Regions from separate parts of the Lentzea sp. NPDC058436 genome, predicted to be linked through region 3. Evidence: riboswitches for the same ligand, from Rfam matches in the RefSeq annotation. Region 3 holds a riboswitch; each other region holds the start of a gene.
What was found. Region 3 has a riboswitch for glycine ahead of gcvP (aminomethyl-transferring glycine dehydrogenase). Riboswitches for the same ligand answer to the same signal wherever they lie in the genome.

Region 1 (9,636 bases), on a different contig from region 3:
CGATCTGTCGCGACCGAACGGGTCGTGGCAGTGGATCCATCCCTGTGGTTCAGCCATGGAATCTCCCTTCGAGGGACACCCGACTTGGTCTTCATCGGCCGAACCCCCTGCTCGCCGCACCGCGATCGGCGGAATTCACTCGTTTGCTGGACGGGCCGGACACGGGCAGTGGTCCACTCGGGGAAACTTTTGGGTCGCGTTTCGGCAGGGGTGCTGGGCGCGGCCCGACGAAGCCCGCTATATTTGGTGACGGCGGCCCCGCTCCCAGTGACCCCCAGGCTGGTTGAGCGCGGCCGCCCTTTATTTTTCCCACTTTCCGGCACGTCCTGCCTTCAAAACAGTTGCGCCCGGCGTTCTCGTACGCTGTAAGGTCCTCGTACACTGTAAGGGGGACCGGAGATGACTTCGACGACCGAAGAGGTCGGGGTGCGCCCGCACCCGCAGCGCTGGGCCGTTCTCGGCGTGCTGTGCCTGTCCGTGATGGTGGTGGTGCTGGACAACACCGTCCTCAACGTGGCGATTCCGTCCATCTCGACGAGTCTGGGCGCGAGCACCGCCGACATCCAGTGGATGATCAACGCCTACTCGCTGGCACTGGCGGGCCTGCTGCTCACGACCGGGTCGCTCAGCGACAGGTTCGGCCGCAAGCGCGCGCTGCTGACGGGCCTGGTCCTGTTCGGCACGGGCAGCGCGGTCGCGGCCTGGGCGAGCACGTCCGAGGCGCTGATCGCGGCCCGCGGCTTCATGGGCATCGGCGCCGCGGTGCTGATGCCGGGCACGCTCGCCGTGCTGACGCAGTTGTTCGACGACAAGGAACGCCCCAAGGCCATCGGCATCTGGGCCGCCGTCACGAGCCTCGGCTTCGCGGCGGGACCGGTGATCGGCGGCGCGCTCATCAAGCACTTCTGGTGGGGCTCGGTGTTCCTGATCAACGTGCCGGTGGCGGTCCTCGCGCTCGCTGCCGTCGCGTTCCTGGTGCCGGAGTCCAAGGACCCGGCCGTGCGCAGGCCGGACGTGATCGGCTCGATCCTGTCGATCATCGGCATGGTGTCGATCGTGTACGCGGTGATCGAGGTGCCGGAGCACGGGTTCGGCTCGGTCGAGTTCGGCGTGCCGGTCGCGATCGGCCTGGTCACCATGACCGGATTCGCGTTGTGGGAACGGCACACCGCCGACCCGATGCTCGACCTGACGTTCTTCCACAACCGCCGGTTCACCGGTGCCGTGGCCTCGGGCGTGCTGGCGGCGTTCGGCATGGCGGGCTCGCTCTTCCTGCTGACGCAACACCTCCAGGGCGTGCTCGGCTACAGCCCGCTGGAGGCCGGCGTGCGCGTGGCGCCGATGGCGATCGCGCTGCTGATCACCAGCAACACGTTGGGACAGCTCGTGATCAGGCTCGGCGCCGGCAGGGCGATGCTGCTCGGCATGACGATCGTCGCGAGCGGCGTGGCGTTGCTGTCGATCGGCACCACCTACCCGCCGACGCTGGCGGGGCTGGTCCTCATCGGCGTCGGAGTCGGTGTGTCGCAACCGGTCGCGGTCAACGCGCTGATGGGGTCGATCCCGCCGGAACGGGCCGGCGTCGCGTCCGGGCTGTCGGGGACGCTGTCGGAGCTGGGGTCCTCGTTCGGCATCGCCGTCCTGGGCGCGCTGCTGTCGGCGCGGTTCGCGGCCTCGCTGCCGGACGGCGTGCCGGGGCGTTCGCTGTCCGAGGCCCTGCACAGCGGCGCGGACGTCGCGGTGGTGCGCGAGGCGTTCTCGAACGGCATGACCGTCAGCCTCGTGATCGGCGCGATCGCGGTGTTCCTGGGAGGTGTTGTGGCCAGCGTGTTGCTCCGGCGTGCATAGGATCGTCGACGTGGAGAGCGTGTGGTTCAGCAAACCCAGGCCCGGCGGCGGCCAGCCCCTCGGCCTGAGCCGTGAGGTGATCGTCCGCAAGGCGATGGAGATGCTGGACGAACACGGTCTGCAGAAGCTGTCCATGCGCAGGCTCGCCGCGGAGCTCGGCGCGGCCCCCATGTCGCTGTACTGGCACGTGCCGACGAAGGACGCGCTGATCGAGCTGTGCCTCGACGAGGTCTACGGCGAGTTCCCCCTGCCGGGGCCGGACGACGACTGGGAGACCGCGGTGCGCGGGATGATGCACGCGATGCGTCAGATCGCGCACAAGCACCCGTGGTGGGTCAAGAACATCGGCGAGTTCAACAGCATCGGCCCCAAGGCGGTGGCGATGTCGGACTCGATGTTCGAACCGATGCTGCGGGCGGGTCTGCCCCTCGCGGCGGCGGCCAAGTCGGTCTCGACGGTGTCGAGCTTCGCCGTCGGGTACGTCATCGCCGAGGTCAACTTCATCGCCCGCGGCGGGATGGACTCCCCGCCGCCGGACCTGGCCAAGATCGCCGACCTGTACCGGGACAAGCACCCGAACTACGTCAGGATGCTGGACGAGCAGGAGATCTGGTCGCTGGAGAGCCAGTTCGAGTTCGGGCTGGACTGCGTGATCGACGGCATCAAGGCGCGCGTCGCCGCCCTCAGGTAGGCGAAACCCCCGCAGCGATTCACGCGTGCGGGGGCCTCATTCATTCAGTTGGTCTTCAGACGACGCTCTCCAGCGGCGTGTGCGGGAGGCCGGTCGCCTCGGCCACCGGGCCGTTGGTCAGCTGACCGGCGTGGACGTTCAGGCCCAGGGCCAGCGAACGGTCGTCCTTCAGCGCCTGCGTCCAGCCCTTGTCGGCCAGCGCGACCGCGTACGGCAGCGTCACGTTGGTCAGCGCGTAGGTCGACGTGCGCGGGACGGCGCCCGGCATGTTCGCGACGCAGTAGAACACCGAGTTGTGGACCTCGTAGGTCGGCTCGGCGTGCGTGGTCGCGCGGGAGTCCTCGAAGCAGCCGCCCTGGTCGATGGCGATGTCGACGAGCACCGAACCCGGCTTCATGTCCGCGACCAGCGCGTTCGACACGAGCTTCGGCGCGGCGGCACCGGGGACGAGCACGGCGCCGATGACCAGGTCGGCCTCGCGGACGGCCTGCTCGATGGCGAACGAGTTCGAGGCGAGCGTGCGGAGGCGGCCCTGGAACTGGGCGTCGATCTGGCGCAGGCGGTCGACGTTGGTGTCGAGGATCTGCACGTCCGCGCCCATGCCCACGGCGATGGTGGCGGCGTTGACCCCCGCCACGCCGCCGCCGATCACGACCACGCGGGCCGGGGCGACACCGGGGACGCCACCGGGCAGCACGCCGCGGCCGCCGGAGGGCTTCATCAGGCTGAACGCGCCGACCTGCGGGGCGAGCCTGCCCGCGACCTCGGACATCGGGGCGAGCAGCGGCAGCGCGCGGTTCGGCAGCTGCACGGTCTCGTAGGCGATGGCCGTGGTGCCGGACGCGAGCAGCGCCTCGGTCAGCGGCTTGTCGGCGGCGAGGTGCAGGTACGTGAAGAGGGTCTGGCCGGCCCGCAGACGCGGGTACTCCTCGGCGATGGGCTCCTTGACCTTGAGAACCAGGTCACCCTCCGCCCACACGTCGTCGGCGGTCGCGAGGATCTTGGCACCGGCGGCGAGGTACTCCTCGTCGGTGATCGCGGAGCCCAGACCGGCACCCTGCTCGACGAACACGTCGTGCCCGCGGCTCGTCAGCTCGTGCGCACCGGCAGGGGTGAGAGCGACGCGGTACTCGTGGTTCTTGATCTCGCGGGGGACTGCGATCCGCACGATGACTCCTCCGTTCGGTGGCCGACATCTCACAATGTGAGCCAGTCGCAAGGTCATGTCACTGTGCAGATAGCACTATCCGGTACCAGCTGGATTGTTCACTTGGGACAGAGCGACCTGAACGTGGTTCGCGTTCCACGCGCCCGTCCGGCGTTGACACCCGGCGGGGACCGCACATAGCGTGCGCGCCGAGAACTGAACACCGGCCGCGGCGCGAAAGCGTCAGAACCCGAGTGGGAGAGACCTCGACGAACTGGTCGGGGCGCCGAAGGGGCAAGCTCCCGCACACTCTCAGGCAGCAAGACCGCTCGGGGTAGGCAACTCTGCACGGCGGAGGGGGCGCTAGTTGTCCTGACCCGTCACAGCCAGAGGAGTCGCGCCGTGGAGTTCCCCGAGAACCTGCTCTACACCGTCGAGCACGAGTGGGTCGACTGGACGCCGGGCACCCAGGACCCGCTGACCTGCGGAATCACCGAGTACGCTGCCGACGCGCTGGGCGACATCGTGTACGTGCAGCTGCCTGAGGTCGGCACCAAGGTCGTCACCAACGCCGTGTGCGGCGAGCTCGAGTCGACCAAGTCCGTCAGCGACCTCTTCTCGCCCGTCACCGGTGAGGTCATCGAGGTCAACAACGCCGTCGTGGACGACCCGGCGGTCGTGAACACCGACCCGTACGGCGCCGGCTGGCTGTTCAAGGTCCGCGTCGAGTCGGCCGAGAACCTGCTGACCGCGGCGAAGTACGCCGAGCTCACCAAGACCGACTGACATGCGCCTGACTGACCGCTCCACCACCACGAAGGACTGATCAGTGGCGATCAGCGTTTTCGACCTGTTCTCCGTCGGCATCGGACCGTCCAGCTCCCACACGGTCGGCCCGATGCGCGCGGCGGCCATGTTCGTCGACAAGCTCGGCGACCGAACGTCCACAGTGGACCGCGTGCACGTCGAGCTGTTCGGCTCGCTCGGCGCGACCGGGCACGGCCACGGCAGCCCCAAGGCCGTGTTCCTGGGCCTCGAAGGCAACCTCCCGGAGGAGGTCGATCCCGCCGTCGCGGCCGGTCGCGTCGAGGAGATCATCTCCAGCGGACGGCTGAAGCTCGGCGGCACGCACGAGATCGGCTTCGTGCACGACCGCGACCTCGTCATGCACCGCCGCAAGTCACTCCCGTTGCACCCCAACGGGATGAGCTTCGAGGCGTTCGCGGACGGCAAGTCGGTCGAGCACGCCGTCTACTACTCGATCGGCGGCGGTTTCGTCGTCGACGAGAACGCCAGCGGCACCGACCGGATCAAGCCCGACTCGACGCCGTTGCCGCACCCGTTCCTGACCGGCGACCAGCTCCTCGCGCGCTGCCGCGAGACCGGCCTGTCGATCAGCGAGATCATGATGGCCAACGAGCTGTCGTGGCGCACGGAAACCGAGGTCCGCGAAGGACTTCTGCACATCTGGCACGTCATGCAGGAGTGCGTCGAACGCGGCTGCACCGAGCACGGCGTCCTGCCCGGCGGCCTCAAGGTCCGCCGCCGTGCCGCCGAGATGCGCAAACGCCTGGAGGGCGAGCACTTCGTCACCGACCCGCTGCGGGTCATGGACTGGGTGACGCTCTTCGCGCTGGCCGTCAACGAGGAGAACGCGGCAGGCGGCCGCGTCGTCACCGCACCGACCAACGGCGCGGCCGGCATTGTCCCCGCGGTCCTGCACTACTACACGAAGTTCGTGCCGGGAGCGTCCGACGACGGCGTCGTCCGGTTCCTGCTGACCGCGGGCGCGATCGGCGTGCTGTTCAAGGAGAACGCGTCGATCTCCGGCGCCGAGGTCGGCTGCCAGGGCGAGGTCGGCTCTGCCTGCTCGATGGCCGCCGGCGGACTCGCCGAGGTGCTCGGCGGCACCCCCGAACAGGTCGAGAACGCCGCCGAGATCGCCATGGAGCACAACCTCGGCCTCACGTGCGACCCGATCGGCGGACTGGTGCAGATCCCGTGCATCGAACGCAACGCCGTCGCGTCCATCAAGGCGATCACGGCCGTGCGCATGGCTTTGCGCGGTGACGGCTCGCACTTCGTGTCGCTCGACAAGGTCATCAAGACCATGCGGGACACCGGCAAGGACATGTCGGTGAAGTACAAGGAGACGGCACGCGGCGGGCTCGCCGTGAACGTCATCGAGTGCTGAGCCACTCCTCGACCTCTTCTTGAGGCGTGGGACCGGTCCAGCGCAACCACGTGCCGAACGTGCTGTTCGCACTGTTCACGTCCGACCACTCCTCGGCGAGGTGCTCGACGACCTCGTCGGGGAGCGTGTCGGCCAGCCGCAGCCACGGCGTCAGGCTCTGGTCGAGCTGCGCGGCCGCCTGGAGCAGTTCACCGAGGTCGCGCAGGCGATTTTCGTCCGCCGCTGCACGCAGAACGACGTCGGTGACCTGCTCGTACAGCGCGGTGCGTTCCGCCTCCGGCCAGTCCTGCCAGCCCGCCCACGTCAGTCCCATGGTGAGGCGGGAGTCGGGATCGTCGTCCAGCAGACCGATCACCCGGTACCCGAGCCGGCGCCAGGCAGGCCCGTACTCCTCGGGCTCGAAGTGGTCCTCGACCTCCCAGGCGAACTGCCACACGACCTTGTCCGGCACGAGCGCCGGATCACCGTCGAGCAGCGCCAGTTCGGCCTCGGTCCAGCAGAGCCCACAGCCCTTCAACGCGCGTCGTACGCCTTCTGCGCGTCCAGCACGTCGGGCATCCGCGCCTCCAGCAGGTGGATCAACGACAGCAACCGCTCCGCCGTCTCGCGGCCGAGCGGCGTGAGGCTGTAGTCGACCCGCGGCGGGTTCGTGGGCTGCGCGTCGCGGTGCACGAGGCCGTCGCGTTCGAGCGCCTGCAGCGTCTGGGACAGCATCTTCTCGCTGACCCCGTCGACGCGGCGGCGCAGCTCGTTGAACCGCAGCGGACCGTCGACGAGCACGCCCATCGTCAGGCCGCCCCACCTGCCGGTGACGTGCTCCAGCAAGGGACGTGACGGGCACGCCTTCGCGAACACGTTGTACTCCATGTCGACATCATAGCTGGTGGGGACGCTTACTGATAGTAAGTGTGAGGGTTCTCCGCGTCAGGAGAACCCTCACACCGTCAGAACGGCCAGGTGGCGTTCTGACCTGCTTCGAGAAGGGGGACCATGCGGAACGTCGCGTCCGTCAGGCCGCCGAACTCGTGCCTGTTGGCCTTTCCGGTCGCGTACGCGGCGTGCTGGTACCCGCCCAGGTTGAAGCCGTAGATCGGCACGTGCGCCGGCACGACGTCCGAGACGCCGTTGCCGTAGTACCCGGACATCGTCTGCATGTCCGAGATGATGAACACGCGGTCGTGCCGCTTGTACGAGCGCCGCAGCGACCCGACGATGTCGGTGCCGTGCCCGACCTCGCCGATCCGCTCGAGGAACCGGCCGACCTCGCGGATCACCGATGCCCCGCGCGCGACGTCGTGGCGGAACGTGCCGTCCGCGAACCCGACGACGTCGACCTGCTCGCCCTTCGCGCCCAGCGCCACGCCGAAGACCGCCGCGGCCTTGGCCGGGGTGACCTTCGAACGCGCCGAGATCGCGCCGCCCGTCATCGACGCCGAGGTGTCGATCAGGACCAGCGAACGGCCCGGCAGCGCGGGCAGGTTGCTCAACGACGCCTGCAGCGCCTGGTCCAGGGCGTGGCCCCAGCGCAGGCTCGGCGCCGCCTCGTACGCGGACAGGAAGCGGAACGGGAACTGCCGCGAGCGCGCGACCTGGCCGGGGTCGGCCAGACGCGTCGCGACGGCGGCCGCCGCCTCGTCGGACATGCCGGCCTCGTCGAAGTTCCTGAGGTTTCTCAAAAGGCTCATGTATCCCATGGACGGCGCCAGCGCCTCCCACACCTCACGGGTGAGCGGGCCCTGCAGCCATCCCGCCACGGCCTCCCACGTCATCCCCGCCGAGCGCAGCACGTCGGCCGCGTCGGGACGCGAGAACAACGCCCGGCGCTGCTCCAGCGGCCACGCCATCAGCTCACGCCGTGCCGCGACCACGCGTAGCGCCTCCGGCACCTCGACGTCGGGGGAGCGGCGGCGGTCCAGCACGTACTGGAAGAGCGAGCCCTGCCAGGACGCGCCGGGCGACGGGTGCGCGAGGTTGAGCACGTCGGCCATGCGGAAGCCGCGGGCGTCGCTGTCCCACTTGAGGACCGCGCGCTCGTCGTAGAGCCGCTGGACGGCGTCCGAGATGCCTCGCTTGATCGGCTTCGGCACCCGGCGGCCGTTCTGGCCGGTCCAGTACGCGAGGAGTTCGCCCGGCTCGTCCGCTCGCTGCAGCACGGAGTCCACGACGGCGCGGTTGGTGACGCCCGCGTCGGACTCGGCGACCAGGCGCGCGAGGACGAACTCCGCGGCGCCCACGAGGGACGCCGTGCGCATGTTCGCCTCGCTGCGCAGCCACTTGAGCAGGCGCGCGGTCCACTCGGGATCCGCGAGCGCCGCGGAGTGCACGAGCGCGGCGAAGCGGTTGTCGCGCTTGCGGCCGGACTCGTAGAACGTGTCCTCGCCGCCCATGTTCGACACGGCGAGCAGGAACAGCTCGGACTTCGTGTCGCGCGCGTAGCCGTCGCCGCCCTCGTAGGTGCGGGCGGTCGGTTCGGGCGCCGTGGCGACAGGGCTGGTGCCCGCCGGACGTGCGCGGAAGATGTTGAACTTCGCCATCGGCTCTTCCCCCTCGGAGAAACAAAAGGGGAGCCCACGAACTCCACACGTGTCCGAGATCAAAGTCGCGGAAGGTACGTTGCTGCTCTGCCAGTTGAGCTACAGCCGCCGAACGACTGACGGGACTCGAACCCGCAACCCGCCCATTAACAGTGGAAGTAACCCTCTGCTTCGCACCGGACACGTGTGAAGTTGTGCGCTCCCGAGGTCAAACGCGCCCACGGTCTGGTTTCAACTCGAATGAAGTAACCGTGGACTTTCGCACCGGGTGCGATTTCAATGCAACCACACCGCGCCAGCGAATTGATTTCGAAGCCGATGTGGAGTTTTGGACGCCCGAGATCAAATCGTGGAAGGTGACGTGCTCACCGAGGTGAGCAGAGACCGGCCGGAGCCGGCCTCAGGAGTTGAACCTGAGAATTCACCGGAAGTAACCCTCCACTGCGCACCGGGCGCTCATTCATACAACCACACCGCGCAAAGGGTTTTCCTAAGGCGCCGCCTTCACGAGCCGGCGCAGGAGGTAGAAGAGGCCGACCGTCAACAGGAATCCGGCGGCGCTGATCATCACGATCTGCTCGACGGTGTCGGCCTTCGATCCGGCGAACACGTACGCGGCGCAGATCGGCAGGGTTCCGATGAGCGTGTACGACATGAAAGTCCGGAACGACACCCTGGACACCCCCGCGGACACCGACACGGTCTCCGCCATCATCGGGATGCCGCGGGCCACGCCGAAGAACCAGGGCCCGAACTGACGGCCCCAGCGCCGCATCTCGGTCAGCTCCTCGATGGTCACCACCCGGCGCACCAGGAGCGGGCCCGCGAACCGCCCCAGGGCGTACCCTGCGGCTGAGGAACCCAGGGATCCGACGATCGCGAGTGCCAGTCCTAGGGGCAGGCCGAGTGCCGTTCCCGCCAGCACGATGAGCGGGGTGGACGGCACTGGTAGCAGCACGTCCACGACGAGCAGGGCGAAGATCGCCGCCGCCGCCCACACCGGGTCGATGCCGCGCACCCACGTCACGACACCGTCGAAGTCGATGAGGTCGAGTGCCTCGAACACGATCCAGCTCAGCAACACGAAGCCGAGCACGACGGCCGGTATCCACTTCCACCGGACGCCCGTCTCATAACTCATCGGGTGATGGTCGCCCACGTCGATCCGCCGGACAATCCGCCAGTGGCGCAGGTTCCGCGAAGGGACACACATGAGTGACGA
Region 2 (9,636 bases), on a different contig from region 3:
CTCGGCCGCGGGCAGCACCTCGTTCTTCAGCTCGCGGTTCTCGAAGACGGCCTCGATGATCAGGTCGCAGCCCGCGAGGTCGTCGTCCGAGTCGGTCGGCGTGATGCCTTCCAGGCCCTGAGCGCCCTTCTGCGCGCCTTCGAGGCTGACGTCCTTCAGGACGACCTCGATGCCCGCCTTCGCGGACACCTCGGCGATTCCGGCGCCCATCATGCCCGCGCCCAGCACACCGAGCTTGGCGACGCGCTTGCCGGTGGCGGACGCGCGGCCGTTGACCTCGTTGAGGTTGAACCAGAACGCCGTGATCATGTTCTTGGAGACCTGACCGGAGGCCAGTTCCACGAAGTAGCGGCCCTCGATCTGCAGCGCCGTGTCGAAGTCGACATAGGCGCCCTCGACGGCCGTCGCCATGATCTTCTCGGGCGCCGGGTACACGCCGTGCGACTTCTTGCTCAGCACGGCAGGTGCGGCGGCGAGAAGGCCGTAACTGTTGGGGTCACCGAACTTCAGGTCCGGCACACCCGCGCCCTGCACGTCCCACGGCTGCGAAGGCGCCGGGTTCGCCTTGATCCACGCGACGGCCTCGGAGATCAGTTCCTCGCGCGTCTCCACGACCTGGTGCACGATCCCGGCCTGCAGCGCGCGTTCCGGACGGAGCTGCTTGCCCTCCATGAGCAACGGCAACGCCTTCTGCACGCCGAGCAACCGCACCATGCGCGTGACGCCACCACCGCCGGGCAGCAGGCCGAGCGTCGCCTCGGGCAGACCCACGCGGATCTTGTTGTCGTTCAACACGATCCGGCGGTGCGAAGCGAGCGCGATCTCGAACCCGCCGCCCAGGGCGGTCCCGTTGATCGCGGCCACGACCGGCTTGCCGAGCTTCTCCAGCCGGCGCAGCTGGGACTTGAGCTCCTCGACGCCTTCCAGCGCCTGCGAGGCGTTCTCCGGCGTGATCGCGATCAGCACGTTCAGGTCGCCGCCGGCGAAGAACGTCTTCTTGGCGGACGTGATGACCACGCCGGTGATGTCGTCGGCTTCGAGCTTCGAGACCGCGTCGCCCATCAGCTCGCGGTACTCGTCGTTCATGACGTTGGCGGAACCGGACATGTCCATCGTCAGCGTGACGATGCCGTCGGAGTCCTTGTCGTAGTGGAAGGGCATGCCTCAGACCCTCTCGATGATCGTCGCGATACCCATGCCGCCGCCCACGCACAGCGTGGCGAGCCCGCGGCGCAGGTCCCGGCGCTCCAGCTCGTCCAGCAGCGTGCCGAGGATCATGCAGCCGGTGGCGCCGAGCGGGTGGCCCAGCGCGATCGCGCCGCCGTTGACGTTGACCTTGTCCTCGGGGATGTCCATGTCCCGCAGGAACTTCAGCACGACCGAGGAGAACGCCTCGTTGACCTCGAACAGGTCGATGTCCTCGACCGAGAGCCCTGCCTTGTCCAGTGCCTTGCGCGCGGACGGCGCTGGCCCGGTGAGCATGATCGTCGGCTCGGTGCCCACGACGGCGACCGAGACGATCCGGGCGCGCGCGGTCAGTCCGAGAGCCTTGCCCGCCGCCGCGGACCCGATCAGCATCGCGGCCGAGCCGTCGACGATCTGCGACGAGTTGCCCGGCGTGTGCACGTGGGAGATGCGCTCGACGGTGGGGTAGCGGTCGATCGCGACGGTGTCGTAACCGAGGTCGCCGTGGAACTGGAAGCTCGGCTTGAGCCTGCCCAGGGACTCCACGGTGGACTCGGGACGGATCGTCTCGTCCTCCTTGAGCACCACCGTGCCGTTCTGGTCGACGACCGGCACGACGGACCGTTCGAACCAGCCGTTCTTCTGCGCCTCGAACGCGCGGGCGTGCGACCGGGCGGCCCACGCGTCGACGTCCGTGCGCGAGAAGCCCTCCAGCGTCGCGATCAGGTCGGCCGAGACGCCCTGCGGCACGAACGACAGGTCGAAGTTCGTCTGCGGGTCGATCGCCCACGCGCCGCCGTCGGAGCCCATCGGCACGCGCGACATCGACTCGACGCCACCCGCCACCACCAGGTCCTCGAACCCGGACGCGACCTTGGCCGCGGCGAGGTTCACCGACTCCAGGCCGGACGCGCAGAAGCGGTTGAGCTGCACACCGGCGGGACGCTGGTCCCACCCGGCGGCCAGCACCGCCGTGCGGGCGATGTCCCCGCCCTGCTCGCCGAGCGGAGACACCACGCCGAACACGACGTCGTCCACCGCGGAGGTGTCGAGGGAGTTGCGTTCGGACAGCGCGCGCAGCACGCCGGCGGCCAGATCGACGGGCTTGACGCTGTGCAGCGACCCGCGCTTCCCCTTGCCGCGCGGCGTGCGCACCGCGTCGAAGATCAAGGCTTCGCTCATGACACCACGCTAGGCCCGCCGCTGGTGGCTGGCCATGACCGTGAAGGGTGACCGATTAGCTCACCGCGAGCTGCAGGTACTCGGGATCCTCAGTCTCGACGAACCCGAGCCTCTTGTAGAGCCTGCGCGCAGGCAGGTTGTCCACCCACACGCGCAGGCGCACGACCTTCCAGCCCTCCTCCACCGCCCACTCCAGCACGGCCTTGAGCAGGCCCTCGCCGAGCCCGCGGCCGCGGTGCGACGGCCGCACCCACATCGAGTAGAGGTAGAGCCCCTCCGGCTTCGCCGTGGCCGCGACCAGGGCGACGGGCTCGTCGTCGAGCGCGACGACCTTCAGGCCCTCCGCGGCGCGCTCCCGCCACTCGGTCTCGTCGTACTCCTGCTCGACCGCCAGCGTCGACCCGAACTCCTCGGGGTCGCTCGACAGCGCTTCCAGCCGGATGTCGCGCCACAACCGCCACTCGTCCGGCGCGACCTGATGGATCTGCATACCGGGCAGTCTGGACGACGGGGTGGGAATTTCGCTCAGTTTTTCGGGTGACGGCCTGGCGCGGCGGTCATGGCGTGGATCACCGCCCGGTGGTTTCGTGGACCGCATGGCAGAGCGTCGATCGCGGTGGATGGACAGCGACCTGGACCAGTTGCGCCAGCTCGCGCGCACGTTCTTCGAGAAGGAGGTCACGCCGCACGCCGAACGCTTCGCCGAGCAGAAGCAGGTCGACCGCGAGCTGTGGCGCAAGGCCGGTGAGCTCGGCCTGCTGTGCCTCTCCATCCCCGAGGAGTACGGCGGCGGTGGCGGCACGTTCGCGCACGAGGCCGTGTTGCTGGAGGAGCAGGCACGGGCCGGCGACAGCGCGTGGGGCAACAGTGTCCACAGCGGCATCGTCGCCCACTACCTCAACTCCTACGGCACCGAAGAGCAGAAGCGGCGCTGGCTGCCCAAGCTCGCGTCCGGCGAGTACGTCGGCGCGATCGCCATGACCGAACCCGGCGCGGGCTCCGACCTCCAGGGCATCCGCACGAAGGCCCTCAAGGACGGCGACGAGTACGTCATCAACGGCTCGAAGACGTTCATCACGAACGGCGTGCACGCCGACCTGGTGATCGTCGTGGCCAAGACCGACCCCGCGCAGGGCGCCACCGGCATCTCGCTGCTCGTCGTGGAGAACGACATCCGGCGCGGCCGCGTGCTCGACAAGGTCGGCATGAAGGGCCAGGACACCGCCGAGCTGTTCTTCGACGACGTCCGCGTGCCCGCCGCGAACCTCCTCGGCGGGCAGGAGGGCCTCGGGTTCGTCCAGCTCATGCAGCAGCTTCCGCAGGAGCGCCTGATCATCGGTGTCTGCTGCATCGCGGGCATCGAGGCCGCCGTCGACCTCACGCTGAAGTACGTGAAGGAGCGCACGGCGTTCGGCAAGGAGCTGATCAAGTTCCAGAACACCCGGTTCAAGCTCGCCGAGTGCGCCACCGAGGCGGCCGTGACCAGGGCGTTCATCGACGAGTGCGTCGAGAAGCACCTGCGAGGCGAACTGGACGTGCCGACCGCCGCGATGGCGAAGTGGTGGGCGAGCGACCGGCTGAGCAAGGTCGTCGACGAGTGCGTGCAGCTCTTCGGCGGCTACGGCTACATGAACGAGTACCCGATCGCACGTGCCTGGTCCGACGCCCGCGTCCAGCGGATCTACGGCGGCACGAACGAGATCATGAAGGAAATCATCGCGAGGTCCCTGTGAGCGGGCCGCTGGCAGGACTTCGAGTCGTCGAGCTCGCGGGCCTCGCGCCCGCGCCGTTCGCGTGCATGGTGCTCGCCGACCTCGGCGCGGACGTGGTCCAGGTGCACAAGCCGGGAAGCCGCTCGACCGTCCCCGGCGACTTCCTCGGCCGCAACCGGCGCTCGATCGCGATCGACACCCGCAGGCCGGAGGGCGCCGAGCTGGTGCTGGGGCTCGTCGAGCGCTCGGACGTGCTGGTCGAGGGCTTCCGGCCGGGTGTGACCGAACGCCTGGGCATCGGGCCCGCGCAGTGCCTCGCCCGCAACCCGCGCCTCATATATGGACGCATGACCGGCTGGGGCCAGGACGGGCCCCTGTCCGACCGCGCCGGGCACGACATCAACTACATCGCCGTCGCGGGCGCTCTGGAGCCACTGGGCCGGGCCGGCGGGCCGCCGTCGTTCCCGATCAACCTGCTCGGCGACTTCGGCGGGGGAGGGCTGCTGCTGGCCCTCGGCGTGCTCGCCGCGCTGTACGAGAGGGAACGCTCCGGGCGCGGCCAGGTGGTCGACGCCGCGATGGTCGACGGGGCTGCGTTGCTGACGACGTTCCTGCACGGGATGCGCTCGGCGGGCATGTGGTCGGGTGGCCGCGGCGAGAACATGCTCGACGGTGGAGTGCCGTTCTACGACGTCTACGAGGCCGCGGACGGGCAGTACGTGGCGGTGGGCGCGCTGGAGGAGAAGTTCTACGCCGACCTGGTGCGCGTGCTGGGCCTGGAGGAAGCACCCTCGCGCAACGACCCGGCGAACTGGCCCGAGCTGCGCGAGCGCATCGCGGCGGCGGTGAAGACGCGGTCCAGGGACGAGTGGGCCGACCTCGCGCGGGACACGGACGCGTGCCTGGCACCGGTGCTGACCCCGGACGAGGCGGCGCGTCACCCGTACAACGCGAGCCGCGACACCTTCGTGGACGTGGCGGGGGCACTGCACCCGGCGCCGGCGCCCCGGTTCGACCGCACTCCCGCCGCCGTTCCGACGTCGCCGGTTCCGACGGGGACGAACACCGCGGAAGTGCTTGCCGACATGGGTGTGGCGGATGCCCGAATTATGGAACTACGACGGTCTGGAGTAATTGGATAATGCCCGGGAGCGCATTTATTGCGCCACAACGGCGTGACGGTGCGTGATGGGACACGTTCGGCATCCGGGTGAGGCCCGGTGCAACAGTCTCTCTTCCAAGCTGTGGGATGCGAGGGTCCTCGTGTTCACCTCGTGCCCAGGACATCGGCGCTGTTGACGCCCCTCTTTAGCCGCCATTCGGGTGACGTTGGCCGTCCTGCAGGCGTGCGTCGCTGGTGGATCTTAGGGCGAGTTGGGCGTGGTCGTTGTTCATCGCAAGGGTGAATGAGGGACCATGACGGGTGACACGGGCGGTCCGCCGCCTGACCGGTGAACCACACGGACGGAGAGGTACCTGTGAACCTCAAGAAGGTGCTAGTGCTGGCGGGCGTCGCGCTGGTGCTGTTCCTCCTGATCACCCGGCCAGAAGAGTCCGCCTCGGCGGTCCAGACGGCTCTCGGCTTCCTGCGGGACGGCGCGGAGTCGATCATCACCTTCGTCCGGAGCCTCTTCGGGACGGCCACCCCTCTCGCCTAGTGACGGAGGGTGATCTTCGGCCGTTCGCGTTGAGCCGGACGGGTGGAATGAGGCCAATCACGCACTGGTAACGGGTGTTCTGGGGATTCAGGGTCTGGCGATTGTCAGACCTACCGAATACCTTCCGCTGCAATGGCCGATCCCCGACCGACGAGGAGGCATTGATGGTCGAGGACTCCGGGGTCCACGAGCTGTTGCAGCAGTGGGCGGCTGAACGGTCTGATGACGCAGAGATGCAGGAGGTGAACCGGATCAAGAACGCGTGGCTCGCGGAGGCTCCCCCCTCGGCGCCTGGCATCCCCGTCCAGCGGGGCGGCAGGAGTGGGTCGCGTGGCTTGGTCAAGGTCGACTCGGCGGATCCGGCCTACGTGGCCGCGATGCGCAAACGGGCGCCGGAGGCACCCGAGGCACTGCTCGCCGCCGCGGCGAGCTACTGGCAGCTGGTGGGCGACGTCGCCGAGGCCGAGCAGTGGTGGGACGCGGGCATCAGCCCGTTGGACCAGCGCGCGCTCGACTACCGCGCGGCCGGCCTGTCTCCTGCCGATCTCGGGAGGCGCCTGGGACCGATGACGGTTCTCCAGCACCTTCGTCGTGGCTCCGCCGCGGCCTGGTGCGTCGCACGTCTGCAGAGGCAGCGCCGGGACGGCGTGGCGTAAGTGGTCGACGGGCTCTCGGAGGCGAGAGCCCTGCAGTTCCCCTCACGGGTGGCCTCCTCTTCGCGGAGGCCTCACCCAAGTAGTGTGGAGGTCGTGCGCGGCCTCCTTACTCCCCAGCGTGTGCTGATCGCGTTCGCCTGTCTGGCGGCGCTGATCGTCTGTTGCGGGCTCGCGTACTGGCAGTGGCAGCGCTTCGAGTCCGCCAGCGGCACGTTCCAGAACCTCGGGTACGTGCTCCAGTGGCCGCTCTTCGGCCTCTTCCCGCTCTTCATGGTGTGGCGGTTCCGCCGTCTCGCCCGTGAGCGTCGTGACGCGGCTCTCTCACCTGAGCCGGTTGCGCCTGCTCCGAAGCCGGTAAGTACGGTTGTCGCCGTCAAACCCGCGCCTGTCGAGCACTTCGACGATGACGAGGACGCGGAGCTCGCGGCCTACAACCGCATGCTCGCGGACCTCAACGCGCGGGACGGTCGTTGAGCGAAGGCGGGCAGATGAAGGGTGCGTTGACCCGGTTCAGGGTCATGGCTTACGTGGTCGGAGTCTTCCTGCTGCTCCTGGTCGTGGCCATGGTGCTCAAGTACGCCGCGGACATGGACGGCGCGATGAAGGTCGTCGGCCCGGTCCACGGCTTCCTCTACGCCATCTACCTGGTGATTTCCGTCGACCTGGCGCTGAAGCTGCGCTGGTCGATCAAGGGCACCGCCCTGGTGCTGCTCGCCGGCACCGTGCCGTTCCTGTCGTTCTGGGCGGAGCGCAAGGTGGTGGAGAAGACCGCGCAGGGCGTGCCACTGTGACGTTTGGCCTGCTAGCGTCTGGGGCTACCAACTGAACACGGCCGTTGATGTCGCGCGGGAGAGCTCCCTTCGGTGGGAGCGCCGAAGGAGCAACTCCTCCCCGGAATCTCTCAGGTACAAGTACCGCGCGACGAAGGCAACTCTGGAAAGCAGGCTGCTCGGCAGCCTCGCCCACGGTGCAAGCCACTTCGGTGGTGAAGCTCTCAGGCTCATGACAGAGGGGGAGGCTCGCTCTAGTGAGGAGTCTCCGATGGACCGTGTCATTCTTCTGATGCCTCAGCCGGCCGCGTCCGGCTCTTCGGCGCACCCTGGAGGAGCGTTCTGATGTCCCGCCTCACGCCTCTGAACGCCGAGCACGAGCAGCTCGGCGCGATGTTCACCGACTTCGCGGGCTGGCGGATGCCGCTGCGCTACTCGTCCGAACTTGCGGAGCACCACGCGGTGCGCACGACCGCGGGCCTGTTCGACCTCACGCACATGGGTGAGATCGTGCTGACCGGCCCGGCCGCGGGCGAGGCCCTCGACTACGCGTTGGTGGGCCACATCTCGGCGCTGGCCGTCGGCAAGGCGCGCTACACGATGATCACCCAGGCCGACGGCGGCGTGATCGACGACCTGATCGTGTACCGCCTCGGCGACGAGGAGTTCATGGTCGTCGCGAACGCCTCCAACGCTTCAGTGGTGGCCGAAGCCCTCGTCGAGCGTGCCGCCGGCTTCGACACCGTCGTCACCGACAGGTCGACCGACTACGCGTTGATCGCGATCCAGGGTCCGAAGTCGGTCGAGATCCTTTCGGGGCTGACCTCCACCGACCTGTCGACGGTCAAGTACTACGCCTCCTACCCGTCCACGGTGGCCGGCGTCGAAGCGCTGCTCGCCCGCACCGGCTACACCGGCGAGGAGGGCTTCGAGCTCTTCGTGGCACCCGCCGACGCACCCGCCGTGTGGGCCGCGCTGCTGTCCGCGGGCGAGGCGCACGAGCTCAAGCCGTGCGGTCTCGGCTGCCGCGACACGTTGCGTCTCGAAGCCGGAATGCCCTTGTACGGCAACGAGCTGACGACGTCGCTCTCGCCGTACAACGCGAACCTGGGCCGCGTCGTGAAGCTCGACAAGCCTGGCGACTTCGTGGGCCGCGACGCCCTGACCAAGGTCGCCGAGTCCGGTGTGGACTCGGTCCTGGTCGGCCTGAAGACCCCCGAGCGCCGCGCCCCGCGCCACGGCTACGCGGTGCTCAACGGCGACGAGGTCGTGGGCGAGGTGACGTCGGGCGCGCTGTCCCCGACCCTCGGCTACTCCGTCGCCATGGCCTACGTGACCCGTGCCAGTGCCGAGCCGGGCACCCAGTTGCTGGTCGACGTCCGCGGCAAGAAGCAGCCGGTCGAGGTCGTCGCACTTCCGTTCTACAAGCGCGCCAAGTAGGGAGATCTTCCAGATGTCCGACCAGTTCAACGCTTCCCTCGCGGAGTACGACCCCGAGGTGGCCGAGGCCGTTGCGGCCGAGCTGGCACGCCAGCAGGGCACTCTCGAGATGATCGCCTCGGAGAACTTCACGCCCGTCTCGGTGCTCCAGGCCCAGGGCTCGGTGCTGACCAACAAGTACGCCGAGGGCTACCCCGGCCGCCGCTACTACGGCGGCTGCGAGCACGTGGACGTCGTAGAGCGCCTCGCCATCGAGCGCATCAAGTCGCTCTTCGGCGCCGGCTTCGCGAACGTCCAGCCCCACTCCGGCGCGCAGGCCAACGCCGCCGCCATGTTCGCGCTCCTCCAGCCCGGCGACACGATCCTGGGCCTGGACCTCGCGCACGGCGGCCACCTGACGCACGGCATGCGCATCAACTTCTCGGGCAAGCTCTACAACGTCGTCCCGTACCACGTCGCGGACTCGGACGGCCGCGTCGACATGGCCGAGGTCGAGCGCCTGGCCACCGAGCACCGCCCGAAGCTGATCGTCGCGGGCTGGTCCGCCTACCCGCGCCAGCTGGACTTCGCGGAGTTCCGCCGCATCGCGGACTCGGTCGAGGCCTACCTGATGGTCGACATGGCGCACTTCGCCGGCCTGGTGGCCGCGGGCCTGCACCCGTCGCCCGTGCCGCACGCGCACGTCACGACGACCACGACCCACAAGACCCTCGGCGGCCCCCGCGGCGGCGTGATCCTGTCGAACGAGGCGGACATCGCCAAGAAGATCAACTCGGCGGTCTTCCCAGGCCAGCAGGGCGGCCCCCTGGAGCACGTGATCGCGGCCAAGGCAGTGGCGTTCAAGCACGCCGCGTCGCCGGAGTTCGCCGACCGCCAGCGCCGTACGCTGGAAGGCGCGCGGATCCTGGCCGACCGGCTGTCGCAGGCCGACGTCGCCGATGCCGGCGTGAAGGTGCTGACCGGGGGCACCGACGTGCACCTGGTTCTCGTGGACCTGGTCTCGTCCGAGTTGGACGGCAAGCAGGCCGAGGAC
Region 3 (9,636 bases):
GTTCGCGGCGGCCACGGCCGTCAGGGTCGCGCGGCGCAGGCCGTCGCCGCCCATCATGCGCACGTACGCCCACGAGATCGGCAGGATCGACGCGGAACCCCACGGGGCCGCGGAGATCGGGCCGACGCCGGTGGCCGGGCCCGCGGTGGGCTGCAGCGGGTGGTTCGGCAGGAACGGCGCGAGGTGCTCGCGGACGCCGATCGGGCCGACGCCGGGGCCGCCGCCGCCGTGCGGGATGCAGAACGTCTTGTGCAGGTTCAGGTGCGAGACGTCCGAGCCGAACTTGCCGTACCTCGCCAACCCGATGAGGGCGTTGAGGTTCGCGCCGTCGACGTACACCTGGCCGCCCGCGTCGTGGACCAGGCCGCAGACCTCGCGGACGGTGTCCTCGTACACGCCGTGGGTCGACGGGTAGGTGATCATGATCGCGGCCAGGTCGTCGGCGTGCTCGGCGACCGTGGTGCGCAGGTGGCCCATGTCGATGTTGCCCTTGTCGTCGCACTTCACGACGACGACGCGCATGCCGGCCATGACGGCGGACGCGGCGTTGGTGCCGTGGGCGGACGACGGGATCAGGCAGACGTCGCGGGCGGCGTTGCCGTTGGCGCGGTGGTACGCGCGGATGGCGAGCAGACCGGCGAACTCACCCTGCGAACCGGCGTTGGGCTGCAGCGAGACGGCGTCGTAGCCGGTGACCTCGGCGAGCCAGGCCTCCAGGTCCGACACGATCTTCAGCATGCCGCGCGCGTCCTCGACGGGCGCGAACGGGTGCAGGCCCGAGAACTCCGGCCACGTGATGGACTCCATCTCCGCGGTGGCGTTCAGCTTCATCGTGCAGGAGCCGAGCGGGATCATGCTGCGGTCCAGGGCGACGTCCTTGTCGGACAACGCGCGCAGGTAGCGCAGCAGGGCCGTCTCGGAGCGGTGCGCGTGGAAGACCGGGTGGGTCAGGTAGTCCGAGGTGCGGCGCAGGTCGGCCGGGATGCCGTCGGCGGTGTCGGCGTCGATGGCGTCCACGTCGGCCTTGGTGACGCCGAACGCCTCCCACACGGCGATGATGTGCGCGCGCGTGGTCTTCTCGTCGCACGCGATGGCGACGACGTCGGCGTCGACGAGACGCAGGTTGATGCCGGCCGCGCGGGCCTTCTCGACGACGGCGGCGGCCTCACCGGGAACGCGGACCTCGACGGTGTCGAAGAACTCGCCGTGCACGACGTCCAGACCGGCCTCGCACAGGCCCGTGGCGAGCACGGTGGCCAGGCGGTGCACGCGGGTCGCGATGGCGCGCAGGCCCTCGGGGCCGTGGTAGACGGCGTACATGGACGCGATCACGGCCAGCAGCACCTGAGCGGTGCAGATGTTGGACGTGGCCTTCTCGCGGCGGATGTGCTGCTCGCGCGTCTGCAACGCGAGGCGGTAGGCCAGCGAGCCGTCCGCGTCGACGGAGACACCGACGAGACGGCCGGGCAGCTGACGCTCCAGACCGGACCGGACGGCCATGTACCCGGCGTGCGGGCCGCCGAAGCCGATCGGCACGCCGAAGCGCTGCGTGGTGCCGACGACGACGTCCGCGCCGATCTCACCCGGAGCGCGCAGCAGGGTCAGCGCGAGAAGGTCGGCGACGACCACGGCCTGCGCGCCCGCGGCGTGGATCTCCTCGATCAGACCGGCCTGGTCGCGCACCACACCGGACGCGCCGGGGTAGGACAGCAGCACGCCGTAGAAGTCGCCACCGAGGCCCAGGCCCTCGATGCCCTGCGACAGGTCGGCGACGACGATCTCGATGCCGAGCGGCTCGGCGCGCGTCTCGATCACGGCCAGCGTCTGCGGCAGCGTGTCGGCGTCGACGACGAACTTGTTCGACTTGGACTTGCCGGCGCGGCGCACGAGCGTCATCGCCTCGGCGGCGGCGGTCGACTCGTCCAGCATGGACGCGTTCGCGGTCGGCAGGCCCGTCAGGTCGCCCACCATCGTCTGGAAGTTCAGCAGCGCTTCGAGGCGGCCCTGCGAGATCTCCGGCTGGTACGGCGTGTAGGCCGTGTACCAGGCGGGGCTTTCGAGCACGTTGCGCAGGATCACGCCCGGCGTCACGGTGTCGTAGTAGCCGAGGCCGATCATCTGCGTCATCGGGCGGTTCTGCGACGCGAGCTCACGCAGCTCCGCGAGCGCCTCGGTCTCGGTGGCCGGCGCGGGCAGGTCCAGCACGAGGTCGCGTTCGTGGATGGACGACGGAACCGCGTGCTGCGCCAGTTCCTCCAGCGATCCGACGCCGATGACGTCGAGGATGCGCGCGAGTTCGGCGGGGCGCGGACCGACGTGGCGGTCGGCGAACGGGGTGCCGTGCTCGAGAGCGGCGAGCGGAATGCGGTCCTGCGTCATCTAACGCCTCCGGGGGTGGCTGCGGGCACACTGGTCCTGTGCCCTCCCCGCTCTGTCCGTACCCCGGCTGGGGCGCCTGAGAGGTTCACCCGTTGCGAGAACGGGCTTTCACCGTCGGCGGGATTCCCTTGCGGGAGTCCACTTTCCAGAGGCGTCTCGCTCTGGCGGTCCTGGATGCCTGAGAGGTTCCCGGGGAGGGACTTGCTCCTTCGGCGCCGGGCTCGTGACCCGGTCTCTCCCGCCTGAGTTCAGCGACTACCCGAGAAGAATACCCGCAGGCAGCCCGGGTAGTCGCTAGGGACGCGACCTACGTCTCAGTGGCGAGACCGGCGAGCGCTCCCGCGACGGGGTCCGCCGGGTCGTCGCGCACCGCCGCGAGCAGGTGCCGGGTGCTCACGATGGCGTCACCGCGCCGGGCCGCGACGAGCTTCGCGCGTTCCACCGCGCGGTCGACCGAACCGCCTTCCGGCAACGCCGCCGGGTCCACTCCGGCCTCGCGCAACGCCGCCGCGCCGTCCGACTCGAACTCCGGCTTGAGCCTGCGGCCCGCGACCTTCAGGTGGTGGTCGACCGTCAGCACCGCCTCCACGAGGTCGCGGGACGAGAAGTCGCGCTTCGCGGCCACGGCGAGGAGCTGGGCCTCGGCGCGCACGACGGTCAGCAGCGGGCCGCCCAGTCCCTGACCCTTCGCGACCAGGCGCATCAGCCAGCGCACGTACCCGCCGCCGGCGTCCCCTTCGAGCGCGCCCGCCTTGCGCAGCAACCGGACGGCCCTCGCCTCCTCGACCTCGGCGTGGGGTCGCGCGGCATCGGCTCGTACGGCGGCGGCCGTCGCCTCGACGTCCACTCCGCGCAGCAGGAACAGGTCGGCGGCACGTCCGGAACGCTGCTTCAGCAACGCGAGCGAGAGGTGGGTCGTGGTCAGCACGCCGTCGCCGGCCTGGGCGAACGCCGCGAGCAGGCACTCGTGCAGCGCACGGCTGACGGGCGGCACGGTCTCCAGGGCGAGGCGGTCGCAGGAGACGTTCAGCAACGCCGTGACGTCCGGATGAGCCTCGGGAACGACACCGCCGTCGTCGTCGGCCCAGGTCTCGGTCCCCCGCGCCATCGCCTGGGCCCGCAGCGACTTCACGCCGAGCTTGCGGCCGGGCCCGGTGGTGTCGATCAGCGAGATCAGCAGGTTCTCGGTGCCGACGAAGCCGAACTCCAGCCGCACCGCGCGCTGCGCCGCCGCTTCCAGCACCTTCACGACCTGATAGGAGGGGGTGTGCGTCATGCGGAGAACGCTAGGGGCGCAGCGGTTCCGCTCGCTTCTGCCGACCGGCCATCCCACGGCGCCAGTCGGCCACGGTCGTCGGGCCGGTCAGCCGGTGGCGCGCTCGCGACGGCGGCGGGTCAGCTCGTCCTCGGTCATCGGGGCGATCTCGACGCCGTCCGCTCGTTCGGCCGGGAACTCGTGGATCGTGCCGGAGATCTCGCGCATCGCACCGCTCACCGCGATGCCGAACACGCCCTGACCGCCCTGCAGCAGATCAACGACCTCTTCCGGTGAGGTGCACTCGTAGACGGTGGTGCCGTCGGAGAACAGGGTGATCTTCGCCAGGTCCTGCACGCCGCGTCGGCGCAGGTGGTCGACCGCCACCCTGATGTTCTGCAACGAGACACCGGTGTCCAGCAGCCGCTTCACGACCTTGAGGACCAGGATGTCCTTGAAGGAGTACAGCCTCTGGCTGCCGGAGCCGTGCGCCATCCGCACCGTCGGCGCGACCAGCCCGGTCCGTGCCCAGTAGTCGAGCTGCCGGTACGTGATGCCCGCGACCTGACACGCCGCGGGTCCTCGGTAACCGACGAGCTCGTCCGGCAGCGAGGAGTCCGGGAACAGTTCACCCTGCAGCCCGGATTCGGCCCTCAAGGGCGCTTCCTCGACCACGCCTGCCTCCCCTCGGAACGGCCACGAAACTCATGACCGTCAAGCCGCCGCGTCCGCTTTCACGGCGCGGCGACGTCCACTCGAGTTCGACGGTAGGACCGGTCCGAGGGCAGGTCAACGCGACGCGCGGGGAGTGTCGACCCTCAACCTCAGGTGGAGAGTCACACCGTCACCCGAACTAGCACGTTCAGGTGACGTTTAGTGATCGTTTAGCGGTCAAAACGACCGTAAGTAGTCCGATGGAGGGACGTCCAAACGAACTGCCTCGTGCCCTAACGAGACGCAGTGCGACACACCCGGAAACTCAGGTGTCCGCGCCCCTGAAGTCCTCGGGGGAGACCGAGTCGAGGAACTCGCGGAACTTCTCCACCTCGTCCTCCTGCTCGTCCGGGATGATCAGGCCGGCCTCGGCGAGCACGGCCTCCTCGGCGTGGATCGGCACGCCGACCCGCAACGCCAGCGCCACCGAGTCGGACGGCCGCGCGGACACCCGCACGTCGCCGTCGAACACGAGCTCCGCGAAGAACGTGCCCTCCTGCAGGTCGGTGATCCGCACCTGCTCCAGGTTGCGTCCCAGCGCCCCGATGACGTCCTTCAACAGGTCGTGGGTGAGCGGACGCGCGGGACGCACGCCCTGCTGCTCGAGCGCGATCGCCGTGGCCTCGACGGATCCGATCCAGATCGGCAGGTACCGCTCGCCCTCGGTTTCCCGCAGCAGGAGGATCGGCTGGTTCTGGGGCAGCTCCACCCGGACGCCCACGACGCGCATCTCACTCATCGGGTCTCGCCTCCCTCTGACTCGTTGGGGAGTACCCGGTTCGTCTCCGAGCATCCCCCGGCGTATGCGTTCGACGCTACCCGCCAAGCGGGCCGTGTGCTCAATCGTTGCGGGCAGAACGTGATCAAGATGATTGCCGCAACCCTGCTCTCACCAACAACGTGTGCAACGAGGTGAAGAGGTCAGCCAATTCCCGCACCGTCTCAGGATCTGAGAACGAGTTCAGCACGACGACCTCGTGATCCGCTGCCGCGCGGACCGCGCGCAGGTGTTCGCGCTCGACGCCGAGACCGGTCATCAGCCGGATCGTGCGGAGCGCTGTGATGTCGTCGGTGGTGAACCGGCCACCGGGGCCGGGACGCAGCAGACCGTCGCGCTCCAGCTGGGACAGCTGGTCGGCGCTGGTTCCGGTCTGGGTCAGCAGTTCGATCCGGGAGACCGACGCCGCGTCCTCCGGGACGGCGGCGAGCTGCTCGCGGATCACCTTGAGCGGTAAGTACCTGTCCCGTTGTGCGGACAGCACGAACCGCAACCTCTCGACGTCCGCCACGCTGAACTGGCGGTAGCCGGAGGCGGTGCGTGCCGGGCGGACCAGCCCCTCCGCTTCCAGGAAGCGGATCTTGGAGATGGTGACGTCGGGGAACTCGGGACGAAGCTGTGCGAGCACAGCTCCGATGCTCGAGTCCCCGCGTTGTGGCCGCCCGGCCGTCACGCGTCAGGCTCCCGCGGAGCCAGGACCCGTCAGGAAGACGAGGCGGAACTTGCCGATCTGGACCTCGTCACCGTTCGCGAGGACGGCCTGGTCGACCGGCTCGCGGTTGACGTAGGTGCCGTTGAGGCTGCCCACGTCGATGACGACGAACTCGCCGCTCTCCCGGCGGAACTCGGCGTGCCGGCGCGAGACCGTCACGTCGTCCAGGAAGATGTCGCTGTCGGGGTGGCGCCCGGCGCTCGTCGTGTCTCGGTCCAGCAGGAACCGGGAACCGGCGTTCGGACCGCGCTTGACCACGAGCAGCGCGGAACCGGCGGGAAGGGCGTCAACACCGGCAACGGCCGGCTCCTGTGCGGGCGCCTCGGCGCCGCCTTCCATCTCCTGGAGGAAGTCCGCCCGGAAGACGGAGGTCCGCTCCGGGGACTGCTCCGGCGGAACGCCTGGGCCGTCGTTCGTGCTCACCTGAGCTCTCCTCCTGCTGCTGGATCCGTCACTTCCGGTAAAACCTATCGCGTTGGGGTCACCGCCTTCAGCGCGGCTCCCCTTCCGGCCGAAGATCCGGCGAAAGATCGACGTCACTCCTTCTCCACCAACGCCTTGTACGCGTCCGCGTCCAGCAGGCCTTCCAGCGCCTCGGGGTCGTTCAGCCTGATCTCGACCATCCAGCCCTCGCCGTACGGGTCGGTGTTCACCGAGTCCGGGGCCTGGACCAACGCGTCGTTGATGGCGACGACCTCACCGTCGAGCGGCGAGTAGAGGTCGGAGACGCTCTTGGTCGACTCGACCTCGCCGAACGTGTCACCCGCCGCCACGGTGTGACCGACCTCGGGCAGCTGGACGAAGACGACGTCACCGAGCTGTTCCTGGGCGTAGTCGGTGATGCCGACGCGCACTGTGCTCTCGCCACTGCTGGCGATCCACTCGTGCTCCTCGGTGTAGCGAAGCTCCTCGGGAATCAACTGACTGCGCTCCTCGTGCTGAACCTGTATGGGGTGATCTTTTCACGCGACCGTGCGAGGTGTGGTCCTCAGGGCCAGGAAGAACTGGTAGACGTACAGCAGCGCCGACCACAGGTAGAGCGCCCCGCCCCAGGCCGTGAACGCGTAGGCGAACGGCAGGGCGACCTGCGCCCACCCGGAGTCGCCCTGCGCGAGGAGCAGCAGGGGGAAGGCGTACAGCAGGTTGAACGTCGCGGCCTTGCCCAGGTAGGTCACCTCGAAGGTGCCCCAGCCCCGTTGCCGCAGCACCAGCAGGCAGATGCCGACGACGACCTCTCGCCCCACGAGCACGAGGGCGACCCAGAGCGGCACGATGTCCCTGATGACGAACGCCAGCAGCGTGCAGAACACGTAGAGGCGGTCGGCGGCGGGATCGAGCAGCGCGCCGAGGTTGCTCATCTGGTTGAGCCAGCGCGCGAGCTTGCCGTCGAGCCAGTCGGAGAGCCCCGCGAAGACGAGGACGAGCAGCGCCCAGCCGTCCGCGCGGGGTCCGAGCAACAGGTACAGGAAGAGCGGAACACCGGCCAGCCGCAACACGCTGAGCAGGTTCGGAATCGTCAGCAGGCGATCAGCCGGATCACGCACACCCGCACTCTAAACGAGTGACTGCGCAGGGGCTGCCGGATGGCGTCACGGCACGCGGTGCGACTGGTTGCGGGTGTGGCGGTCGTTCTGCGTACTTCGTTCAGTTTGCGAGGTTCAGGCGGTGCGTGTGTGCGTCCAGCCCCGGCGCTGCATCTCGGCGCCGGTGATGGCGTGCGGGCGACCGCGGTCGTCACGACCGACCCAGCGGGCGCGGAAACCCTCGAGCACGTAGGCGTGGCCGCGGCTCCAGACCACGCTGCACGGCGTGGTCGGCAGTGCCGAGTCGCACTCCGCGTCCTGCTGCGGCTGGGTTTCCATGGCGGTTCTCATTTCTGTCCCTCCGTGACATCAGGGATGTCGCGTGCCGGGGGTCCGGCGTTATCCCTGCAAACGAATTCTGGCGGACTGTGGTTCAGAACACGTGACGTGTTCGGATCCAAAGCGTTAACTGGATCGATCGGCGCGCCGAGCTGTCCGGGCCCGAAGCGGAACGGATCTCCGGGTCCTTGCCTGCGCAACCGTTCGTCGTACGCCGATGACCGCACAACGCCCGCCTGACATCGGCCGGGGCTAACCTCCACGGGTGGACCAGGTGAAATTCGGTGCTGAGCTGCTCAACAGGTTGATGACCCACCTGTGCGAGCAGATGGACGGATGCCCCGGCGTGGGTCTGAGCGTCTGGCCGGGTGCCCAGCAGCTGCGGTCCGTGGGCGTCGCCGGGGAGCTGGACCAGGCCCAGCTCGACGCCGGGGAGGGGCCACTCGTCGTCGCCTCCCGCGACGAACGGCAGACGTCCGGGCCGATCGGTGACCTGCACGTGGTGGCGGTGCCGGGCAGCTGGGGCGACAGCGGTCCGGTGGTGCTGACCGTCTACCTGGACCACGCTCCGCAGCTCGCGGACTTCAAGGCGATCGAGGAGATGGAACCGCTCGTCGCGCACGCCGCGTCGGTCGTGGAGTTCTGCGCCGGCGAGACCCTGCGCGCGGACCAGATGGTCAAGATGGTCCAGCACCGCAGGTACATCGAACAGGCGAAGGGCCTGGTGATGGGGGCCAGGCCGAGCGCGCCCGGCGAGGCGTTCGAACTGCTGGTCCGCGCGAGCCAGCACGCCAACGTGAAGCTGCGCGACGTGGCCACGGCACTGGTCCTGACCGTGGGCGGGACGCTGGAGGACAGCGCCGAGGAGGTGGTCACTCCGCCGTCCGCCGCGCACGAGGTCGCGAAGCGGCTCTGGTCCGCCCTGAAGAGTTGAGATCGCGGTTTGAACCGACCATTGTCCGGGTACGGACAGCAGGACCTGTCCTGTTGTGCGGGCTCTCCCGTACGGTTGAGTCCGCAGCGGTTGAGCCAGCAGCCGCATCGGGGCCGCTGCGTGGCGGCTCCCTGTATGTGAGAGGGAGTACTTCGGTGACTGTGCAGGATCCACGTGCGGAGCAGATCGAGCTGAAGGTGCGGCAGCCGGCGCCCGGAGTCACCGTCCTCGCCGTGTCCGGTGAGGTCGACATGGTGTCGGCGCCCTCGTTGCGGGAAGCGCTCGTCAACGGGCTGGGCGACGGCGGCACCTTCGTGGTGGACATGACCGGTGTGACGTTCCTCGGCTCGGCCGGGCTCGCGGTGCTCGTCGAGGCCGCGAAGCTGGCTCAGCAGCAGGACGCCACCCTCAAGGTCGTGGCGACCGCTCGGGCCGTGACGCGCCCGCTGGAGGCCACCGGCCTCGGTGAGGTCTTCAACCTCCACCAGTCGGTCGACTCCGCCCTGAGCTAGAGCGTCCGCACGGTGAGCCGGTTACCGGCCGCCCTGAGCGCCTCAGCGACGTCGTGAAGAGCACGGTCCACACCGCTCTTCTCCACGCCGAGCCCGCTGAGGTCGACGGTCAGCGGCACGGTGCCTCCGCGGGCGGCCGTGGTCAGCGTGCGGCGCAACGACGGCCCCGCCTCGGCGGGCACGTCCCCGCACACGACCGCCACAACGCCGGAGGAGGTCTCGTGGACCTGCACGTCGCACTCGGGTGCGCCTCGGGTCACGGGCTGCACCGGCGTGCGCGCCCGGCGCAGGCTGACGGTCGTTCCGCTCGCCCTGCGGACGATGTCGACCTCGTCCACGCTCTCCCGCATGAGCAGAAGCCCTCGTCCGCGCATCGTCAGAGCCGGTGGCGGCACCCGCCACTGGCCGTGGTCGGTGACGTCGACCTGGGTGGCCCCGTCCGCACCGAAGTGGGCACGCACCTCGACGGTGCCGTGCGCGGGGCCGGGGT

Region 1: another riboswitch for glycine. It lies ahead of gcvH (glycine cleavage system protein GcvH); the one in region 3 lies ahead of gcvP (aminomethyl-transferring glycine dehydrogenase).
Region 2: another riboswitch for glycine. It lies ahead of gcvT (glycine cleavage system aminomethyltransferase GcvT); the one in region 3 lies ahead of gcvP (aminomethyl-transferring glycine dehydrogenase).

Annotation. Positions count from the first base shown of each region.
Region 1 is NZ_JBHXLF010000013.1:154,138-163,773, forward strand. It holds gene ACFWN2_RS33475 (hypothetical protein) at 1-57, opposite strand, end outside; gene ACFWN2_RS33480 (MFS transporter) at 400-1,848, shown strand; gene ACFWN2_RS33485 (TetR/AcrR family transcriptional regulator) at 1,859-2,539, shown strand; gene ald (alanine dehydrogenase) at 2,595-3,707, opposite strand; glycine riboswitch at 3,932-4,024, shown strand; gene gcvH (glycine cleavage system protein GcvH) at 4,089-4,472, shown strand; gene ACFWN2_RS33500 (L-serine ammonia-lyase) at 4,516-5,880, shown strand; gene ACFWN2_RS33505 (nucleoside-diphosphate sugar epimerase/dehydratase) at 5,867-6,397, opposite strand; gene ACFWN2_RS33510 (winged helix-turn-helix transcriptional regulator) at 6,394-6,747, opposite strand; gene ACFWN2_RS33515 (TROVE domain-containing protein) at 6,825-8,414, opposite strand; gene ACFWN2_RS33520 (TVP38/TMEM64 family protein) at 8,905-9,555, opposite strand; gene ACFWN2_RS33525 (hypothetical protein) at 9,626-9,636, shown strand, end outside.
Region 2 is NZ_JBHXLF010000015.1:796-10,431, reverse strand. It holds gene ACFWN2_RS34410 (3-hydroxyacyl-CoA dehydrogenase NAD-binding domain-containing protein) at 1-1,161, opposite strand, end outside; gene ACFWN2_RS34405 (acetyl-CoA C-acetyltransferase) at 1,165-2,367, opposite strand; gene ACFWN2_RS34400 (GNAT family N-acetyltransferase) at 2,423-2,857, opposite strand; gene ACFWN2_RS34395 (acyl-CoA dehydrogenase family protein) at 2,964-4,100, shown strand; gene ACFWN2_RS34390 (CaiB/BaiF CoA transferase family protein) at 4,097-5,221, shown strand; gene ACFWN2_RS34385 (hypothetical protein) at 5,558-5,737, shown strand; gene ACFWN2_RS34380 (transcriptional regulator) at 5,902-6,393, shown strand; gene ACFWN2_RS34375 (hypothetical protein) at 6,487-6,867, shown strand; gene ACFWN2_RS34370 (DUF3817 domain-containing protein) at 6,882-7,184, shown strand; glycine riboswitch at 7,230-7,320, shown strand; glycine riboswitch at 7,321-7,412, shown strand; gene gcvT (glycine cleavage system aminomethyltransferase GcvT) at 7,509-8,603, shown strand; gene glyA (serine hydroxymethyltransferase) at 8,617-9,636, shown strand, end outside.
Region 3 is NZ_JBHXLF010000003.1:905,186-914,821, forward strand. It holds gene gcvP (aminomethyl-transferring glycine dehydrogenase) at 1-2,379, opposite strand, end outside; glycine riboswitch at 2,535-2,630, opposite strand; gene ACFWN2_RS17995 (Clp protease N-terminal domain-containing protein) at 2,687-3,655, opposite strand; gene ACFWN2_RS18000 (MerR family transcriptional regulator) at 3,743-4,309, opposite strand; gene ACFWN2_RS18005 (bifunctional nuclease family protein) at 4,614-5,087, opposite strand; gene ACFWN2_RS18010 (MerR family transcriptional regulator) at 5,212-5,754, opposite strand; gene garA (glycogen accumulation regulator GarA) at 5,803-6,261, opposite strand; gene gcvH (glycine cleavage system protein GcvH) at 6,375-6,758, opposite strand; gene ACFWN2_RS18025 (CDP-alcohol phosphatidyltransferase family protein) at 6,801-7,382, opposite strand; gene ACFWN2_RS18030 (hypothetical protein) at 7,497-7,712, opposite strand; gene ACFWN2_RS18035 (ANTAR domain-containing protein) at 7,966-8,634, shown strand; gene ACFWN2_RS18040 (STAS domain-containing protein) at 8,790-9,146, shown strand; gene ACFWN2_RS18045 (ATP-binding protein) at 9,143-9,636, opposite strand, start outside.